One region of the Bacillus sp. SRI_025 genome, then DNA from elsewhere that is predicted to be linked to it. Evidence: riboswitches for the same ligand, from Rfam matches in the RefSeq annotation. Region 1 holds a riboswitch; the other holds the start of a gene.
The links. A riboswitch is a leader RNA that binds a small molecule or an ion and turns the genes downstream of it on or off. The one in region 1 is predicted to bind thiamine pyrophosphate.

Region 2: it holds a riboswitch for thiamine pyrophosphate, as region 1 does, so the genes downstream of both, thiC (phosphomethylpyrimidine synthase ThiC) here and tenA (thiaminase II) in region 1, are expected to answer to the same signal.

Annotation. Positions count from the first base shown of each region.
Region 1 is NZ_JBYEGB010000001.1:752,980-756,174, forward strand. Features, by position in the region: gene AC20OE_RS03865 (ABC transporter ATP-binding protein) at 1-51, opposite strand, end outside; gene AC20OE_RS03870 (ECF transporter S component) at 26-625, opposite strand; gene tenA (thiaminase II) at 622-1,308, opposite strand; TPP riboswitch at 1,396-1,499, opposite strand; gene AC20OE_RS03880 (hypothetical protein) at 1,556-2,683, opposite strand; gene AC20OE_RS03885 (type 1 glutamine amidotransferase domain-containing protein) at 2,822-3,195, opposite strand, start outside.
Region 2 is NZ_JBYEGB010000002.1:338,531-341,725, reverse strand. Features, by position in the region: gene thiC (phosphomethylpyrimidine synthase ThiC) at 1-1,518, opposite strand, end outside; TPP riboswitch at 1,645-1,753, opposite strand; gene AC20OE_RS06590 (LysE family transporter) at 1,989-2,621, shown strand; gene AC20OE_RS06585 (YhcN/YlaJ family sporulation lipoprotein) at 2,667-3,195, opposite strand, start outside.

The DNA.
Region 1 (3,195 bases):
CTGTTCATAAAAACGGACAGTCAGATCATTGCACGCGAGAAATGAATTCATGCTGTTCACCTTTATTTCGTTTTTCTTTCATGATGGCATATTGATTGAGTACACCAGTTTTGGATAGTGCCTCCACCACCACTTTCGCAAGGCATCCGCCAAGTATCATTCCACTAATGATTTGAGTCACAAGCGTCATAAGTAAAACTTGAGGCGTATAATATCCGAAGCCATTTGCCACGAGACTGTACGCCATCGCTCCGATAGCGGCAAAGGCACCAGACAGCATCAGTGTCCACATGCGGTATCGTTTATACCCAAAAAGAGCGAAGGCGATTTCTGCCCCAAGCCCTTGGCATACACCAATCAGCAGAGCTGAAAGTCCGAAGTGGCTGCCTGTCAATAATTCCACAGCCGCGGCAGCTGTTTCCGCAATCAGGGCAGCCCCCGGCTTTTGAATGATATACGCAACGATTGGACTGGCAATGACCCATATTCCAAACATGATATTGCCTCCTGCTGGGCCAACAAGTGCTGTAATCGGTAAGTAAAGTGTGGACCATCCTAAATAGATCACACCGCACGCAACGGATAAAATCACGGCAAGGACGACTTCTTTCATCTTCCATGTCATGATGTATGCACCTCCAGTTGAACTGGCCACTCTTCAACAGTAAAGGCCATTTCCCAAAACTTGTACTCGAGCTGGCAGCTTAAGATAAAATGCTGTTTCATTTTTTCCTTTTCCTTCTCACTTGCTGCTTCTGCCAATTGATCGAGCCGTTTGCAAAGCTCACCTGTGACAGAATCGGTTAACCCTCCATAAAACGTGATCCATTCATAAAACGGATGTGACAGGTCTGGCTGCACATCTGTGAGCATTCGTTTCCCTATTTCCCAATATGTCCAAGGACATGGAAGCAGGACAGCGATGATTTCACCAAGCGTACCTTCCTGTGCGACTTGCAGCATGTGATGAATATAGTGATGAGCACTCGGAGCCAAAGAAGCACCTTGGAGCTCATCATACGCTACTCCTGCCACTCGGCAAAGGTTTTGATGAGGGTGCGTTTCACTATCTAGTACAAACGCAATCTGCTGATGAAAAAACGCAATATCCTCTCTGTCTGTACATCTGCTGAGCGCTGCTGCATAAATTTTAATGAATGCTTGTAAGTATTCTGCATCCTGTTTGACATAATGAATGATCTGTTCCTTTTCCAGCTTTCCTGCTGCCAGGCCTCTAACGAACGGATGCTGATAAATGGCTTCAAATAACGGTTCTGCTTCTTTCCTTAATTGCGTAGAAAATGTCATAAAAAAAGCCTCCTCTTCTTCAGTTGAATAAATGAAAAAGCCACCCCAAATGGAGCGGCCTTCTTATCGATTCAATCATGAATAAGACAAGGTCCAGCTCCACTTCCCTCCGCTAGTACGAACTAGATCAGGTTCAAAGGGTCCAAGATTTTCTCTTGTCTCAGTCATACATGACTCCCCTAGTGGACTTTTGTCATTTAATTATCTTTACTCTACACATGTGGCGATTTGATGTCAACCGCCTTTCTTAATTCAACGTTCTGATTGTTGGCAGTTTCTCGATTCCTGCAGCATAGTAGAAATTCAACACACTGAAGAAATCAATTGGCTTTCCTGTTTTTAAATCTACAGCTAAAATATGATCACCGTAATTTGTCATATCATCAATATCTAAGCGTCTTGGTGTTGTCTTCCCAAGTGTATCAACAAAGCTACTATGGTAGTACTGCCCGCTAGCAAACGATGATTCATGATACATAAATAAAGTCTCCACATCTAAGTAGACGAGAATGGCCTCTGAGGAACTTGCGTATGGAGCAGAGTACGACACTGGTGCCGAAATACTTTTCACCTTCACACTGTCAACAGAATGAGTTCTCTGTTCATATTTTCCATCATATGAGAAGTAAAATACACGCTCCCATTTATAATCGGCGGTCTTAGATTGTTTGTTATACACTTTTGTACCATTTGCGAAAACATCCCCATTGGCATACGTAGCGACAAAGTATTGCAATGTTGATGACAGGGATTCAGCACCTGTGAAATTTGGTGGGTTTTTGGCATTTACCTGTAATGTATATGAGTCTCCAAAGTCTCCACCACTGGTAATACCAAACGCATAATCACCCGCTGGTAAATTGCTTAACGCAAGCAGACTGCCTGCCGGTTGAATAAGATCCGTTGGGTAGGCTTGTCCTGTTTCATAATCAACAACAAACAATTGAACGAAATAATCAGGGTTTGAAGAAGTAATCCGGCTGATGAGTGCCTGAGGTGAAGATGTGCTTAAAAACCATAAATCAACTGGGTCTTCCTCTGTTAAGACAGCCGATTGATTTATGGCTAGTCCATCAATGGAGCGAACGGCAGACGTGCGCATTTTGCCATCTTTAGCAGCTTTTCGTTTGATACTGATTCCTTTCTTCTTATTCACTTTAAATGATTTTTTCACTTGCTTCTGTTGGATAGCGGTTCCTTCGTCCTGCTTCAAAAACGACTCTTGCACTTGCTGAATCGCTTTTTCTGTCAGTAGTGATTGTTTCCCACTTGATTTTGGTGCTTCTTCTGCTTTTAATGCTGGTGAAAACAAACCTGTTGCGATGAGTAAAACAGACTGTAAAGCTGCAGTGATTTTGACATAAAATGCTCTCACAGGAACATCCCCTTTTCCTCTTTTGGGTTTTTTACCCTGTGATAATTTTACCATTATTCCAATCATTGTTTTGGTCTTTTTTGGGACATTTTTATAAAAAAAAAACCAGCCGCATGTAACGGCTGGTTTTTGATCGTTTTATGCAATAGTTTTAACAAACAAACGTGCTGTTTCTGCACTTGATCCTGGGTTTTGTCCAGTAATGATTTGTCCGTCAACGACAGCAAATGGCGCAAAGGCATCTCCTTTTTCAAACGCTGCCCCCTGCTCACGAAGTTTTGTTTCCAATAAAAATGGAACCTTTGGTGTCAGCTGCACGGCTTCCTCTTCTTCGTTGGTGAAGCCTGTGATTTTTTTGCCTTCGATAAATGATTTGCCATTTTCGTCCTTCACATCAACGAATGCTGAAACACCATGACAAACGGCTCCGATCGCACCATTTTTATCTGAAACCGCTAAGATCGCATCCGCTACCAATTGATTAGACGCAAAGTCGATCATAGGGCCGTGTC
Region 2 (3,195 bases), on a different contig from region 1:
AAACCTCGCTTTCGATAAAGCATCATCGCGCTTTTGAGCCGCAGGATGTCCTTTTGCTAGATCAGCAGCATGTGCAGCAATTTTATAGGCGATCACGCCTTCTCTCACATCTTCTTTGTTCGGCAGACCTAAATGCTCTTTTGGCGTTACATAGCACAGCATTGCTGTTCCGTACCAGCCGATCATGGCCGCACCGATCGCGGATGTAATGTGATCATAACCAGGTGCGATATCTGTTGTAAGAGGCCCTAACGTATAAAATGGTGCTTCCTTGCAAATGTCCATTTGCTTGTCCACATTCTCTTTGATTTTATCCATTGGGACATGTCCGGGCCCTTCAATCATTACCTGCACATCATGTTTCCAAGCAATCTCTGTTAACTCACCTAACGTTTCCAGCTCTGCAAACTGCGCCTCATCATTGGCATCAGCAATCGAGCCTGGTCTAAGTCCATCTCCAAGTGAAAAGGCGATATCATATTTTTTCATAATTTCACAAATGTCTTCGAAGTGAGTGTAGAGGAAATTCTCTTGATGATGAGCAAGACACCATCTTGCCATAATTGCACCGCCTCTTGAAACAATTCCGGTCACCCGATCGACAGTGAGCGGAATATATCTTAACAGCACGCCAGCATGAATCGTGAAATAGTCTACACCTTGCTCCGCTTGTTCAATTAATGTGTCCCTGTACACATCCCACGTCAAATCTTCTGCGACTCCATTCACTTTTTCAAGGGCCTGATAGATGGGAACGGTTCCTACTGGGACTGGGCAATTCCGAATGATCCATTCTCTCGTTGTATGAATATCCTTTCCAGTAGACAGATCCATCATTGTATCTGCCCCCCATCTGATCGCCCATGTCATTTTTTCAACCTCTTCATCAATGGATGACGTGACAGCTGAATTGCCAATATTCGCATTGATTTTGACATGAAAATTCCTTCCGATAATCATTGGTTCACTTTCTGGATGGTTAATATTCGAAGGAATGACGGCTCTTCCGCTCGCCACTTCCTCTCTAACGAACTCAGGGCTTAGCTCTTCTCTAATTGCGATAAACTCCATTTCAGGCGTAATGATACCTTTTTTGGCATAATGCATTTGCGTCACACATGCACCTTGTTTCGCGCGGAGCGGCTTATGATGAAAATCAGTTTGGACAGAATGGATGGACTCCTTCTCCCTTGAACGGTATCCATTATCCTCCGGTCTTACATGACGCCCTTCATAGCTTTCTGTATCTCCTCTTTCTTCAATCCATGCTGCCCTAAGACGCTTTAACCCCTTTGTGACGTCAATATGAACGTTCTCATCGGTGTACGGTCCACTCGTATCGTATACACGGACTGGTTCATTTTTTATGTCGCCCGCCTCTGTCACAGTATGTGAGAGCGTGATCTCTCTTTTTGGCACTAAGATATCGGGTCTTGATCCTTTCTCATACACCTTATGGCTGCCGTCAAAGCTGGATAACAATGATTGGTTGGATGGGACACTTTTCTTTTCTTTCATTTGCTGTTCTCTCCTTTTCTTCTTGTCACCGGACAGGATGGAATCAGCACCAGCAAAAAACCAGGCTCTATTTAAAGAACCTGGTTTCGTCGTCAGAAATAAACATGCATATCATTGATATGATACATGCATCATCTTTAACTTCCCCACGCTGGTACGAGCCAGATCAGGTCCAAAGGGTTAAGAAGTTTAAGCTTCTCTCTCAGCCCATTTACGGGCACCCCTAGTCACTTTTATTGATTTCCACATCAGTGTAGCATAGAGACATCATGAAGAAAAGAAGATTTAGGAAAATAGTTCCTTTCCCCTACAAGCGTTATAGATCATGTTGATATACAGTCTTCTATACATCATCTATCTCTCTCATTTCAATCAAATCTGAAATAATCATTGATCCTTTTCTCCTATTATGTATAATTAATCTAAACGGAGAATTTTTATACAATTTATTTAAAGGAAGTTCTAGTCGATTGCAAACATTTCTCACATTTATCGTCGTAGGATTCTCAATTGCTCTGCCTGTTGGAGCAATCACGGTTGAAATGACAAAACAGGGACTGAAAAACGGATTTTTTCATGGTTTAACTGTCGGAGCAGGCGGTATGACCATAGACTTATTACTCATCTTGGCTTTATATGCTGGATTTGCTCAGTTTTTATCTTTGCCGTTTGTTCAAATCCCGCTCTGGCTGATCGGAGCTGTATTTTTAATGATTCTCGCATACGATTCCATTAAAAATGCGGATCAAGATATCCATTTAGCAGGAGAAAAGGTCAATAAATCATTCGCGAAAACATATCGAAACGGCTTGCTTGTGGCGGTATCTCCTGGAAATCTTGTGTTCTGGGTTTCTGTTTTTGGTGCTGTACTTGCAGATGCTTATACAAAAACAGATTCATCTGAATTTATGCTGGCTGCCGGCGGTATTTTGGCAGGGATTCTCCTTCATGACATTGGTCTACTCACCCTTGTATCCTTAACAAGAAAAGTGATGAATCGGACGATGATCAAGTGGACATCCATTATTGCTGGTATTTTATTATTAGGGTTTGGCTGTTATTTCTTTTACGAATTTTATATAGGCATCAAGGTTTATTTTTAAGAAAAGGCTAAAGTTCGTGATGAACTTTAGCCTTTTTGTGTCAAACTATCGGGTCATGCCTGTTTGTCCTGTTTCAAATTGCGTTCTTCTCATATCTCTAAAGCGTGTGAATGCACCTTCATCTTTCATGACTTGGACTGCTCTTCCATCCGCATAACGAGTCGCTGCTTCTTCTACTTGTGATACGCCTTCTGACGTCAGGCGGCCATCTGATTTAATGGCAATATACACATTCTCATCCGTCACCATGACTTGAGAGTCTGCCACGTGATTCATTTTATTGACGCGGTTGGCAATTTTTCTTGAACGCTGGATGTTCTCTTGTTTATCGTAGCCTGAGAACGACATTTGGTTATGATAGTTCATATCTCCATGACTGTAGCGTCCATCTCCACCTGCAAGAGGCATTCGATCATCGGCTTGAGGACGGGTGCGATAATCAACATTCGTTGTATTCCCACCGTTCATCCCTTCCATGAGTTCAGAAACTGGTCCTTGATGATCTTGGTTATTGTCATCTGCACGGTTATTCGAATGATATCCGACCGGCTGACCTGATTGATTATGCCTTGTA